Regions from separate parts of the Kitasatospora sp. NPDC029367 genome, predicted to be linked through region 1. Evidence: riboswitches for the same ligand, from Rfam matches in the RefSeq annotation. Region 1 holds a riboswitch; the other holds the start of a gene.

Region 1 (7,079 bases):
CGCCCCCGGCGAGCAGCTCGACGGCGGGGTGCGGGTCGCTGCCGCCCCAGAGTTCGACCACCGCGAGCCCGTGCCGGCCGCCGTCGGCGAGGGCCAGCAGCCGGGGCAGCAGGTCCTCGCGCAGGGCGCAGCACGGGCAGTCGTTCACCAGCGGGGTCGAGCCGGTGTCGAACGCCCCGTCGGCGTCCCGCAGTTCGCGGTGGACCAGGCCGAGCGAGGCGTCCCGCAGGTCGTGCCGCAGCACCACGGCGTCCACCGCGGCGGCCGCCAACTCCTGGACGACGGCGCTGCGTTCGTCCGAGTGCAGTCCGGCGACCACCACCACCGGGAGCCGGGTGCCGTCCATGCCGCCCATGCCGGTCACCAGCTCGCCTTTCGCACGCCCGGCAGGTGCCCGGCGTGGGCGTGGACGCGCAGGTTGACCCGGGAGAGGCCGAAGGCGCGCAGGTAGCCGCGCGGCCGGCCGTCGACGGCGTCGCGGTTGCGGACCCTGGTGGCGCTCGCGTCGCGGGGCTGGCGGGCGAGCTCGGCCTGGGCGGCGGCGCGCTCGGCGGGGTCGGTGCCGGGGTGGGCGATGATCCGCTTGAGCTCGGCCCGGCGCTCGGCGTAGCGGGCGACGATCGCGCGCCGCTGCTCGTTCTTGGCGATCTTGCTCTGCTTGGCCATCAGACCTTCTCCCCCCGGGCGCGGATGCGGGCGACGGCGGCCTCGACGCCGATCGTGTCGACGGTCTTGATCCCCTTGGCGCTCAGCACCAGCCGGACGTACCGGCCCTCGCTGGGCAGCCAGTAGCGCTTGCGCTGGATGTTGGGGTCGAAGCGGCGCGGGGTGCGGCGGTGCGAGTGCGAGATCGCGTTGCCGAAGCCGGGCCGGCGACCGGTGAGCTGGCAGTGGGCGGACATGGGTGCTCCCTGTCGTCCGGGAATGGGCAGGACGGAGGTCACGTTACACCAGATGAAAATGACTTCCATTTCGGTGTACGGTTCCGATCCAGCCCCGCGGACCCCGCACCACGAGACCCCGGGACCCGAAGCCCACGAGCCCGCGACCCCAGGAGGACGCCCGATGGCCCGCAACGAACTGCGCCCCGTGATCAAGCTCCGCTCCACCGCCGGCACCGGCTACACCTACGTGACCCGCAAGAACCGGCGGAACGACCCGGACCGGATGGTCCTGCGCAAGTACGACCCGGTCGTGGGCCGGCACGTCGACTTCCGCGAAGAGCGCTGACCGCACGAACCCCCTCGGAGGAGCCCCACCATGCAGCCCGGAATCCACCCCGCCTACCGCCCGGTCGTCTTCCGCGACAAGGTCGGCGGCCTCGCCTTCCTCACCCGCTCGACGGCCACCAGCGACCGCACCGTCGAGTGGGAGGACGGCAAGACCTACCCGGTGATCGACGTCGAGATCTCCTCGGCGAGCCACCCCTTCTACACCGGCCAGTCCCGGGTGCTCGACACCGCCGGCCGGGTCGAGCAGTTCCGCCGCCGCTACGGCGACCGGCACTGACGACGGAACGCGAACGGCGCCTCCCCCGGCTCGGGGAGGCGCCGTTCGCGACGTACGGGGACGGCGCGACGTACAGGGACGGACTCAGCGTGGCGGCGGCACGGACACCACCATGGTCAGCCGCAGCTCCCGCTCCCCCGCGTTGCGGTAGACGTGCGCGAAGGAGGCGTCGAAGGAGACCGTGCTCCCGACCGGCACGGTGTGCTCGCGCTCGCCGTGCAGCAGGGTCAGCTCGCCCTCGACGACCCGGAGGATCTCCACCGTCCCGGCCGGGTGCGGCTCGGAGGAGTACTCCTCACCGGGCGCCATCCGCCACTCCCACAGCTCCAGCGGCCCGGGCGCCTCGATCCCGTGCAGCAGGGTGCCGGTCCCGCCGGCCGGCCCGTTCCAGAGCGGGACGGCCTGGTCGCCGGGCACGATCCGGACGTCCGGGCCCTCCTCGTAGTCGAGCAGGGTGGCGATCGAGACGCCGAGCGCGTCGCCGAGCCGGACCACGGTGGCCACGCTCGGATTGGTGCGGCCCTGCTCGATCTGGACGATCATGCCCCGGCTCACCCCGGACCGGGCGGCGAGGGCGTCCAGGGTGTGGCCGCGCTCGGTGCGCAGTCGCTTGAGGTTCCGGGCGAGGGCCCTGGAGACCAGGTCGGGGTCCGGCACGCGGGCAGTCCTCCGGTGTCTCACCGTACGAGAAGTACAGAATAGTGTTCGGCCGAGTTCAGTTTTGTGCACTACGCTGCCGTTCCGGCAACAAGTCCATCCGACTGTACTTCGGAGTGCATTGTGCTGTCCTCGATCCCCCACGCCTCGATCCCCTGCGCCTCGGCCCCCCGGGCCTCGACCCCGCACGCCGTGAGCCCCGGGGCGCTCCGGTGACCGCCCTGCTCGCCCTCGCCGCCAGCCTGCTCACCGGCCTCGGCGACTTCGGCGGCGGCATCCTCACCCGCCGACTGCCCGCACTCGCCGTCGTGGTCGTCTCCCAGGCCACGGCCGCCGCCGTGCTGCTGCTCGCGGTGCTGGCCACCGGCGGCTGGGCCGACGCCTCCCCGGCCCTCTGGTACGCCGTCGCCGCCGGGGTGATCGGCCCGTTCGCGATGCTCGCCTTCTACCGGGCGCTCGCCCTCGGCCCGATGGGCGTGGTCTCCCCGCTGGCCACCGTGGGCGTCGCCGTCCCGGTCGGCCTCGGGCTCGCGCTCGGCGAGCGCCCCGGCCCGGCGCAGCTGGCCGGGATCGCGGTGGCGGTGGCCGGCGTGGTGCTGGCCGGCGGGCCCGAACGCGGCGGACCGGCCGCCGCCCGTACCGCCCTGCTGCTCACCCTGGCCGCCGCCTTCGGGTTCGGCGCCAACATGTCCCTGCTCGCCCAGGCCTCGGCCGGCGGCGGGCTGCTGCTGGTGCTGTGCGTCCAGCGGCTGGTCAACATCGCGGTCGGCGGCGCCGCGCTGCTGTACTCGCTGCGTGGCGTGTACTCGCTGCGTGGCGCCGCCGACGGCGGACTGCTGCCCGGGCTGCGCTCCCGGCTGCCGCTGCTCACCGCCGTGGGGCTGCTCGACGTGGCCGGCAACGCCGCCTACGCGTCGGCCTCGCACGGCGGCTCGGCGGCGGTGGCCGCCGTGCTGGCCTCGCTCTACCCGGTGGTCACCGCGCTGCTGGCGCGCGGGGTGTTGAAGGAGCGGCTGCGCCCGGTCCAGGTGGTCGGCGCCGGGCTCGCCGTGGCGGGCACGCTGCTGCTCGCGGCGGCGTGACCCCGACCGCTACTGCTGCTGCTGCGCGGGCGTCCAGCGCTTCTCGACACCCGCCAGCTTCCAGTACCCGATGGCGATCGCCCACACCACCACGAACAGCCCGGCGATCGCGTAGCCGACGTTGTCCAGCGAGATGTCCGCGATGAACCCGGTCACCGGGTCGGTCAGGTCGAGCTTCTCGTGCAGCACGCCGACCAGCTCGATGGTGCCGATGATGAAGGCCACCGCGATCGACAGCCCGGTGATGGTCAGGTTGTAGTACACCTTGCGCACCGGGTTGGAGAAGGCCCACTGGTACGCGAAGTTCATGAACGTCCCGTCCAGGGTGTCGAACAGGCTCATCCCGGCCGCGAACAGCAGCGGCAGGCAGACGATCGCGTACCAGGGCAGCCCGGCCGCCGCGCCCGAACCGGCCATCACCATCAGGGTGACCTCGGTCGCGGTGTCGAAGCCCAGGCCCAGCACCATGCCGACCGGGAACATCTGCCCGGGCCGGGTGATCGAGCGGGTCGCCCGGTTCAGGATCCGGGCCATGAAGCCGCGCGAGTCGAGGTGCGCCTCCAGCTCCGACTCGTCGAACTGCCCGGCCCGCATCGAGCGGAACACCTTGAGGATGCCGAGCAGCGCCGCCAGGTTGAGCGCGCCGATCAGGTAGAGGAAGGCGCCGGAGGCCGTGGTGCCGACCACCCCGAGCCACTTGTGGGTGGCCGAGTCGTCGTCCATCAGGGTGTTCGCCAGCTGGGCGCCGCCCGCCACCAGGGCGGCCATGATGACCACCATCGAGGAGTGCCCGAGGGCGAACCAGAACCCGACCGAGACCGGCCGCTTGCCGTCCGCCATCAGCTTGCGGGTGGTGTTGTCGATCACCGCGATGTGGTCGGCGTCGAAGGCGTGCCGCATGCCGAGGGTGTAGGCGGTGATGCCCAGGCCCACCCCGAAGACCTGGGTGCCGACGGCGTAGTTGTGCGGCGCGACCAGGAAGATGAGGGTCCCGAAGGCCACCACGTGCATGGCCAGGATCACCCCCATCAGCCCGGCGGTACGGACGGTGTCCTCGCGCTTCCACCGGAAGGTGGGCAGTACGGAGGGGGCGGGGTCCGCCTCGGCGGGCGCGGCGGTTTCGGGCAGGGTCATCTTCGGATCACGCTCCAGCACCTCGTGGAATGACTTCGTGAGATGCCGTGGCCGGTCTCCTGGCTTACGGGGCTCCCGGACCCGCCTTCCCAGGCGCACGAAGCGCCCAGTGGCATGTGGGTCCGGACTTCTCTCCCCCGATCACAGTGGCGAGGGCCGCTCCGGAGCAGGACCTGTCGAAGGTCCGTCACCGGTATTCCCGAGCACCACGGCGGGGAACACCGTAGGGGCAGGACCGCACCCTCGCAAGGTTGCGCACCTGTGCAGGTGTCCAGGATCACAGGTCGTGAGCTGCCAGAATGTCCGCATGCATCTCGTACCGGCCGACCGCGCGGGCCACCGCACCATCGACGGACACCGGGTCTGCGAAGCCATCGCCGCCATCGGTGACACCGAGCACGTCCGGTCCTGGGCCGAGCGGTTCTCCCTGCTCGCCGACCCCGGACGGCTCGCCCTGCTGCTCGCCCTCCACCGGGCCGGCCCGCTCGCCGTCAGCGACCTGGCGGTCGCCACCGGCATGCGCGACCCGGCCGTCTCCCAGGCCCTGCGGCTGCTCCGCACCGCGGGAGTGGTCACCGGAGACAAGGACGGACGCGTGGTGCGCTACCGGCTCGTGGACGACGCCATGCGCCCCCTGCTCGACGAGTGCGCCGCCGCCGACCACGAGGAGCCCGCCGCGGCGGCGGGCTGACCGACACTCGGCAAACCACGCCGGGGGCGCGGGGGGATGAGTACGATCTTCGTGTGCTGATTCGCCTCCGGCCTCGGCCTTGGCCCGACGACTCACGCTGGGATTCCCGACCGGTCACGGCGCGCGTCCTCGCCGTCGCCCGCACGCTCACCTCGGCCACCCGGGTTCTCGACGTGCTCATGCTGCTGCGTGGTCAGGACGGCATCAGGTTCTACATCACCGTCAACCCCGGCTCGGAGTTCGCCACCGGACTCGACGACTACCTCCGCACCCTGCCCGGCAACATCACCGTGATGCCCTGGAAGGAGGCCGTCCGCTACGAGTTCGACCTTGCTGTCGCCTGCGCCGTCCACGCCTCCATGCACCGGCTGCACGCGCCGCTCGTCGTCCTCCCGCACGGCGCCGGGTACAACCGGCTGGTCACCGAGTCCACCGGCGACCCGGTCAGCGCCGCCGGCCTGTCCCGGCGGGAACTCACCTACCGGCGGCGGGTGTTCCCCAGCGTCGTCGGCCTCACCCACTCCGAACAGTTCGGCCGGCTGGCGGACTGGTGTCCCGAGGCCCTCCCCCGCGCCCGGGAGGTCGGCGACCTCTGTCACGACCGGATGCAGCACAGCGCGGACTCCCGGGACCGCTACCGCGCCGCGCTCGGCGCCGTCGACGGACGGCGCCTGGTCGTGGTCAACTCCACCTGGAGCGAACACTCGTTATTCGCCCACGCCCTCGACCTCCCGTCGTCTCTCATCGCCCAGCTCCCGGCCGACGAGTACACCGTGGCGGTGATCCTGCACCCCAACATCTGGGCCAAGCACGACCCGGAGGCGATCCTCGCCGCCGCCACCCGCTCCGGCCTGCGGCTCATCCCGCCGCACCAGGGCTGGCAGGCCACCGTCGTCGCCGCCGACTGCCTGATCGGCGACCACGGCTCGGTCTCCTTCTACGGTGCGGCCCTGCGGCACCCGACCCTGCTCGTCACCACCGGCGCCGCCGAACTGGACCCGCGGTCCCCCACCTACGCCTTCGGCCAGGCCGCGCCCGCGCTCGATCCGCACAGCGACCTGCTGGCCCAGATCGAACAGGCCATGGCGAAGCACGATCCGGCCTCACTGCAGTCGATCACCGACCGCTCGCTCGGCCGACGCGGTCGTTCCGGCGAGCTCCTGGCCACCCTGCTGCACGACTTCCTGCCGGCCGTCGACCGGCCGGCCAAGGCCCCGGACCTGCCGCCCTACCCGGCACCCGTCCCGCTACCCGCCGAGTCGCCGACGGCCTACGACGTCGAGGGCGAATGCCGGGGCAGCGAGGTCAGCCTCCGCCGGTTCCCGATCGTCGTCCCCGAGCGCCACCGCCCCCGAGGCTTCCACGTCGCGAGTACCGAGGAACCCGTCCGAGAACTGAAGTTCACGGCGGAGGTCCTGGCCCGCACCACGATCCGGGCCGAACGGCCCGCCGAACACTGGCTCGCCGAGGCCTCGGCCGACTGGCCGAGCGCCGCCGTGCTGGTGGCCGCCCTCGGTGAGGCCCGCCACCTGGTCCGCTTGCCCGACGGCCTGCTCCTGGAGGCACAGGCCGAGGAAGCCTGGGGCACCACCGAGCCGCTCCTGGACCCGCTTCTGCTGGGCTCCGCGCTCGTCCTGTGGCTCGCCGACGGCGGCGAGCCGGCCCTGCTGCCCGACCACGGCCTCACCATCCGCACCGGCACCCACCTGACCCGGGTGGCCTTCACGGCACGACCGGCCTAGACGCGCCTAGGCCTCCGACTCTCCCAGCCAAGCCCGGCTGCGTGCCGCGAGCGTGGCATCCCCGAGCTCCTCCGCGAGCGAGAGCAGCAGTCGGTGCGCCTCCCGCTCCTTGGCGAGCTGGCCGAGCTGCGCCGCACGTCGCACGCACTCCTCCGCGCACCGGACGGCCGCCTCCAGGTCCCCCAGGTCTCGGTACGCACGGGCCCGCACCAGCGGCAGCCGCATCAGCATCGGCTCGTCCTCGGTGCGCTCGGCGGTCACCGC
Region 2 (7,079 bases), on a different contig from region 1:
TCCACCACGTGGTCCTGGAGCAGGTTCACCTCGTCGATGTACAGCACCCCGCGGTGCGCCTTGGCGAGCAGTCCGGGCTCGTACGCCTTGACGCCCTCGGCCAGCGCGCGCTCCAGGTCGAGCGAGCCGACGATCCGGTCCTCGGCCACACCGACCGGCAACTCGACCAGCTGGGACGGCCGTTCGTGACTCCCGACGGCGGCGTGCGGCCCGTCCGGGCACTGCGGGTCCGGCCCGGCCGGGTCGCAGGCGAACCGGCAGCCGTCCACGACGGCGATGGCGGGCAGCAGCCCGGCCAGCGCGCGCACCATGGTCGACTTCGCGGTGCCCTTCTCGCCGCGCACCAGCACGCCGCCCACGGCCGGGGAGACCGCGTTCAGCAGCAGCCCGAGCCGCAGGTCGGCCATCCCGACGATCGCGGTGAACGGATAGCGGACCTCACTCATGCGTCACTCCCAGGTGCTCCGGGCAGGAGGAACGGCAGCGATCCGGCCGCCGGCACCCCGCCCTCGATCAGCTTCCACAGCGCGTCGGTGTCCGCGTGCTCCTCGATCAGGTCGCCCAGCCGGTCCAGCCGGGCCTCGCGCGCCTCGGCGAACGAGGTGTCCGGTGCCGGCACGAACGCCCGCCCCGCCAAGTCGGCGACCTCGCGCAGGAGTTCACGGCGGAAGCCGTCGTTCTCCAGCGCGCCGTGCCAGGTGGTGCCCCAGACCGAGCCGACCCGACAGCCGTCCAGGAAGGGCACACCCCCCTCGACGTCCACCACCCCGTGGTGGATCTCGTACCCCTCGACCCGCTGCCCGTACGCCTCGCCGACCGGCCGCGCCAGCACCTTCTCGACACCGAAGCGCACTCGGGTCGGCAGCAGCCCGAGCCCCTCGACGAGACCCGCCTTCGACTCCACCTCGTCCTCGATCGAGTGCGCCAGCATCTGGTAGCCGCCGCACACCCCGAGCACCGGCCGCCCGGCCGCCGCCCGCGCCCTGAGCGCCGGCTCCAGGCCGCGCTCGCGCAGCCAGGCGAGGTCCGCCACCGTCGCCCGGGTGCCGGGCAGCACCACCAGGTCGGCGTCGGCCAGCTCCTCCGGCCGGGTCGCCCAGCGCACCAGCACGCCCGGCTCCTGGGCCAGCGCGTCCAGGTCGGTGAAGTTCGACAGCCGCGGGAAGCGCACCACGGCGACCCGCAGCACGTCCGCCCCCAGCGGCCCGCGCCCGTCCACCCGGTCCACCACGGTGGACAGGTCCAGCGAGTCCTCGGCGTCCAGCCACAGGCCCGGCAGCATCGGCAGCGTGCCCAGCACCGGACGGCCGGTCAGCTCGTGCAGCATCTCCAGCCCGGGCGCCAGCAGCCGGGCGTCGCCGCGGAACTTGTTGACGAACCAGCCGGCCACGTGCCGCTGGTCCTCCGCCGACAGCAGCGCCAGCGTCCCGTACATCGCCGCGAACACCCCGCCCCGGTCGATGTCCCCGACCACCACCACCGGCAGCGCGGCGGCCGTGGCCAGCCCCATGTTGGCGATGTCCCGGTCCCGCAGGTTGATCTCGGCGGGGGAGCCGGCGCCCTCGCACACCACCACGTCGTAGCGGGCGCGCAGATCGGCCAGACACTCCAGCGCCCGTTCCAGCAGGACGGGCTTGCGCTCCCGGTAGTCCAGCGCGCCCACCTCGGCCACCGGCCTGCCGAGCAGCACTACCTGGCTGCGGCCGTCCGCGCCCGGCTTGAGCAGCACCGGGTTCATCGCCGCCTCCGGCTCCACCCGGGCGGCCTGCGCCTGCATCGCCTGGGCACGGCCGATCTCGGCGCCGTCGGCGGTGACGAAGGAGTTCAGCGACATGTTCTGCGCCTTGAACGGGGCCACCCGCACACCCTGCCGGGCCAGCCAACGGCAGATCCCGGCCGTCACCACGCTCTTGCCCGCGTCCGAGGTCGTCCCCGCGACCAACAGTGCGTTGCTCATGCGCCCGCCTCGCTACGCTCGGCAGGCGCTTCGCACAACGCGCACCTTCCGATGATGAACTCGCTGCGCTCGCTCATTCGCCCGCCCCGCACAACGCGCACCCTCCGATGATGAACTCGCTGCGCTCGCTCATGCCCCACCCTTCTTCCTCATCAGCATCCGCAGCAGGACGTGCCCCGCGACCGTCGTACCCAGCGCCAGCGCGCCCACCCGCCGGGACAGCGTGCAGGCCCGCTCGATGTCGTCCACCGTCACCGGCCGCAACTCCGCACCCAGGACCGGCCGGTGCTCCACCCGCTCCCCGTACTGCAACGTCCCGCCCAGCCGGACCCCGACCGCCCCCGCGAAGGCCGACTCGGCCTGGCCCGCGTTCGGGCTCGGGTGCGCGGAACCGTCCCGGCGCCAGACCCGCCAGGCGGTCCGGGGCTCGGGCGCGGCGGCCACCGTCAGCAGGGCCGTCAGCCGGGCACCCGGCCAGCCCGCCACGTCGTCCAGCCGGGCCGAGGCCCAACCGAAGCGGGCGTAGCGGGGCGAGCGATGGCCCACCATGGCGTCCAGGGTGTTCACCGCACGGAAGGCCAACAGCCCCGGCGTACCGGCCAAAGCGCCCCAGACCAGCGCGTTCACCACGGCATCCGCCGTGTTCTCCGCCACCGACTCGACCACCGCCCGGGCGATCTGCTGCCCGTCCAGCGCACTCGGATCCCGCCCGCACAGGTGCGGCAGCCGCTCCCGGGCCGCCGTCAGATCGCCGACGGCCAGCGAGCGTCCGATGGTGCGGGCCTCCCGGGTCAGCGAGGTGCCACCGAGCACCGTCCAGGTCGCCCCCGCCGCTAACGCGGCCCGGCCCAGCGGACGGCGCCCGACCGTACGGTCCAGAGCGAGCGCGCCGGCCGCCACCGCACCCACGCACACCGCGGTGTACCCGGCACCGGCCGCCCGGCCGTCGCGCCACAGCCGCCGCTCCAGCCGCCCCGCGGCCGTGCCGAACAGGGCGACGGGGTGCCCGCGGCGCGGGTCGGCGTACCGGGCGTCGGCGGCGTAGCCCGCGAGCGCGCCCAGGCCGAAGGCGGCGGCCCGGGTCAGCGGGCGCACAACAACGAAAGGCTGGGAATCCAACCGGGCGGGGCAGCCTGCATCGCGTGGGTGTCCTCACTCAGGGTCCGCGCCCTGGATCGACGTACCGGGGGCGAGAGTCTCCTGGCTTCCGGGTCCGACGCACCCCCGGGCCTTCCAGCGGCCCCTGACGGGCCGCCGTGGCACTTTCCGAGCGTGCTCCCCGGTGACAGTGGCGGGACCGCGCCGGACTCGCACCGGCTTCCTCTCCATGCCTCCGTTTGGCCCCAGGATCCCATCACGCGCCCGAACCGGGAGTCAACCGAGGTCACGGAGGGGTTGGTCACACGACACGCCCGCCCCCGCCCTGTGCGATCGCCCAGCCCCACGACGGGCCCGGCGCCCCCGCTTCGTGCGTTCGGCGGCTGGGGCCGCGCCGCGAGCCACGCCTACGGTTCGGCCATGCGCCGCAGAAAGCCCCCCGCCGCCGCCCCCACCCCGGTGCCGTTCTCACCGGAGGCCGCCCGGGCCCACCGAACCGGCCTAGGGCTGACCCCCGAGCAGGTCGCCGAGGGCATGGCCGCACACGGCGTCCGACTGCTCCCCGGCCACGTCCTCGCCTGGGAGGACGGCGTGCTGCGCCCCGGCGAGACCGAGTTCATCGCCCTCGCCCGCGCCCTCTGGTGCCCGGCCGCCGCCCTGATGCCCGGCCCCCCGGTCACCCTGCGCGACCACCGCCTCGCCCGGGAACTCCCCCCGGAGACCGTCGCCGAACGGGTCGGCATCCCCCTCCCCACCTACCGCCAGGCCGAACTGACCGGCCACTGGGACGGCGACCCCGACCAGACCCACGCCCTCGCCCAGGTCCTCGGTCTGCGCCTCACCGAACTGATCGAAGCCACCGGCCGCCGCGAGGCCCTCGACACCCTGCTCCGCCAATGCGTGGCCGGCCGCTGGCAACCCCACCTCCGCCCGATCGCCCACCTCGTCCCCGTCCCCGAACCCGACCTCGCCGCCGTCCTCCCCGTCCTCCACCAGGAACACCACATCCCCTCCCACTGGGGCACCACCACCCACCCCACCACCCCCACCCCACCCCTCACCCCCCGCTTCTGGCACCTCCTCAGCACCCACCACCCCACCATCCCCGTCTGACCACACCACCCCACAAACACCAACCCCCCCACACACACGCCACCCCCCACCCCCACCCCCACCCACCTACCCGCACTCACCCACCCACCCCCACCACCCCCCTCCCCCCACCCGACCCAGGCGAGAGGGACGCGCTGCGGGAGGGGGCGGTGGAGGGGGTGGGTGCGGAAGGGGGCGTGACGGGTGATTTTCAGACCGCCAACGGCGCCCAGCACCCCTCGATGAGGGTCGGCGGTCTGAAAATCATCCAGCCCCCGGAGCGCCCACCCCCGGAACCGCCCCCGGACCAACCCACCCTCCCGAGAGCCCACCCCCCAACCAAAGCCCCGCGCAGCGGCCCCCGGCCCCCAGACGGCCCAGCCCAGTGGCCGCCCCGCCAGGCCCCTTGTGGACTGGTCCTCGAACACCGTCCAGGTCCGTGAACAGAGCGGGGATCGATATGCGTTGGAGAACCGCAGCCGTCGTGGCGGCCGCCACCGGAGCCGCCGCCGGGGCCGCCGTCCTGGTCGTCGGCCGTCGGGCTTCCGAGCGGATGGTCCGTCCGGGTGCGGGCCCAACCGCCGGCGGCCAGGGTTCGGGGCCGGTGCTGGTGCAGAGCCTGGCGGCGGGGCGGGTGACGTTCAGCCGGCGCCCGGAGAGCCTGCGGCCCGGCCGCTGGGCGGTGGAGTGGGCGGACGGCGGGCATGCCGTGGTGGAGGAGGTCCTGCACAGTGACGCGCAGGGCGTCACCCGGCGCCTGGTCCGGGCGGACCGGGGCACGCTGACGCCCGGCACGGAGGTCCGTTTCACTCCGCGCGTGTACCTGGGCGATCCGACCTCGGCGCTCGGCCTGGCCTTCACCGACACCGTGGCCGAGGGCGAGCTGGGCCCGCTGCCGGTCTGGCTGCTCGGCGGCAAGCGCGGCACCTGGGTGATCCTGGTCCACGGCCCGGAGGCGGACCGCGGGCAGACCCTTTCGGTGCTGCCGGCCCTGCACCGTCTGGGGCTGCCGGCGCTGGTGGTCACCTACCGCGGCGACGAGGGCGCCCCGGCCTCCCCGGACGGCTACAGCCACTTCGGCGAGACGGAGTGGCGGGACGTCGAGTCGGCGATGCGGCTGGCCCTGGACCACGGCGCGGGCCGGGTGATCCTGTACGGCTGGTCGGTGGGTGCGACGACGGTGCTGCAGACGGCGGCGCGGTCGGCCTGGGCGCACGCGATCAGCGGGATCGTGCTGGACTCGCCGGTCCTGGACCTGCCCGCGGCCGCCCGCCGGGACGCCGCCCGGGCGGGCTTCACCGGGGTCTCCGCCGAGCTCGGCGCGCTGGCCGCGCAGGGCCGTACGGGCGTCGACCTGGCGGACTTCTCCCGCTTGGCGGAGGGTGCGGACCTGCGGGTCCCGACCCTGGTGCTGCACAGCCCGGACGACACGATCGCACCGATCGGCACGGTGGAGCGCCTGGCCGCGGCCCGCCACGACGTGGTCAACCTCCAGCGCTTCCCGGGCGCCGAGCACGCGGCCCTCTGGAACTCGGCACCGGACCACTACACCGAGCTCCTCCGCCGCTGGCTGACCCCACTGCTCTGACCCCAGCCCCGCCCCGCCCTCAGGGGCAAACCTTGCTCCCGAACCCCCTCAGCAGATCCCCCCTCCCCCTCCCCCTCCCCTCACCCCCACTGCACCGGAAGTCGACCCCGCCGACTTCCGGTGCAGCACTGCCCCCCACCGGCACATGCCACCTGGCCGGATCACAGCCCTCCGCTTCCACCGCACCCCGCCCCTCCCGCACGCCCGCAGAACCACCCACCGCCCCCACCCCCACACGCAGCGTGACCACCCAACCGGCCAGGGCAACGCCCCACCACCCCCCTGGCATGACCCCGCCACACGTTTCCGGCCAGGCGGTTTGCCTCTGTTGCCCGATCTTGCGGAGGTGCCGCCCCCGGTCGAGCGGTCGTACGGGCAACCGGATGTGACAGAAGGCCGGTACAAGGGGAAGACTGCTCGACGTGACGTCTCGGAACCCGCGCGACCGTGATGCCCCGCTCCCGCCGACGATCGGTACCGGTGCGACGGTGACCCGTCTCCCCGGTACGGCCCAACGGCCCTCCGGCGGCAGGCCGGGCGGGGCCGCCGTACCCCGACGCCGTGGTCCCGCCCCGGCCCCCGGCCGGGGCCGGGTTCCGGTGCCGGAGGGCTTCCCCGCGCCGGCCGAGCTGGCCCCGCTGGCCCGTCGGATGCTGGTGGACGCCGTCCGGATCGCCCGCTGGGCCGGGGAGCTGGCGGAGGTCGACAAGCGCGGCGAGCTGCTCCCGGACGACGCCCGTGAGGCCGGCCGGGCGCTGGCCATGACGGTCGGCGCGGCGGCCAAGGCCTGGGGCCAGGCCCTGCTGGTGGGCCTGGTGGAGGCCCGGGACGGCGGAGCGGGCCCCGGCTGGCGCCTGCACGCCTGGGAGCACGACGACGAGGCCGTGGTGCGCGGCTGGTCCGGGCTGTTCGACGCCTGGACGCTGCTCGCCCCGGTGCCGCCCGCCGCGCTGCGCGGGGTGTTCGCCGTCCTGGCCGGCCAGGCCGTGGACCAGGCCCCGCAGTTGCTGTCCTTCCTGCACCTGGTGGACGGCCCGGTGGCCGAGAGCGAGCTGCTGGAGCTGCTGCGCCGCGGCCTGGACGAGCGCCGGGTCGGGGCCGGGCTGGGCAATCCGGGCCTGTCGCCGGTGCCGCACGCCGCCTCGGCGGTGTCCGCGGTCCGCGGCACCTGCCGGGCGCCGCAGATCGACACCCCGGCCGCGCCCTCCGACGTGGCCGCGGTGCTGGACTGGATGCTGGACGGCCTGACGGCGGTCGGCGCCGTGGTGCGCCGCGACGACGCCGCCGAGCTGTCCCCGCTGGGCCACTGGGCGGTGCGGGCGAAGCTGGAGGAGATCTGCACCG

What was found. Region 1 has a riboswitch for cobalamin ahead of nicT (Nickel transporter NicT). Riboswitches for the same ligand answer to the same signal wherever they lie in the genome.
Region 2: another riboswitch for cobalamin. It lies ahead of ACZ4W5_RS06130 (cobalamin biosynthesis protein); the one in region 1 lies ahead of nicT (Nickel transporter NicT).

The regions. Positions count from the first base shown of each region.
Region 1 covers NZ_JBVHYH010000030.1:3,836-10,914, reverse strand. The annotation lists gene ACZ4W5_RS18445 (CobW family GTP-binding protein) at 1-355, opposite strand, end outside; gene rpsN (30S ribosomal protein S14) at 361-666, opposite strand; gene rpmB (50S ribosomal protein L28) at 666-902, opposite strand; gene rpmG (50S ribosomal protein L33) at 1,066-1,230, shown strand; gene ACZ4W5_RS18425 (type B 50S ribosomal protein L31) at 1,261-1,509, shown strand; gene ACZ4W5_RS18420 (helix-turn-helix domain-containing protein) at 1,594-2,166, opposite strand; gene ACZ4W5_RS18415 (EamA family transporter) at 2,379-3,248, shown strand; gene nicT (Nickel transporter NicT) at 3,258-4,382, opposite strand; cobalamin riboswitch at 4,415-4,608, opposite strand; gene ACZ4W5_RS18405 (ArsR/SmtB family transcription factor) at 4,690-5,073, shown strand; gene ACZ4W5_RS18400 (hypothetical protein) at 5,253-6,815, shown strand; gene ACZ4W5_RS18395 (regulator) at 6,822-7,079, opposite strand, start outside.
Region 2 covers NZ_JBVHYH010000006.1:118,226-125,304, forward strand. The annotation lists gene ACZ4W5_RS06120 (putative cobaltochelatase) at 1-446, opposite strand, end outside; gene ACZ4W5_RS06125 (cobyric acid synthase) at 443-1,957, opposite strand; gene ACZ4W5_RS06130 (cobalamin biosynthesis protein) at 2,087-3,052, opposite strand; cobalamin riboswitch at 3,152-3,280, opposite strand; gene ACZ4W5_RS06135 (helix-turn-helix domain-containing protein) at 3,476-4,168, shown strand; gene ACZ4W5_RS06140 (alpha/beta hydrolase family protein) at 4,608-5,735, shown strand; gene ACZ4W5_RS06145 (hypothetical protein) at 6,335-7,079, shown strand, end outside.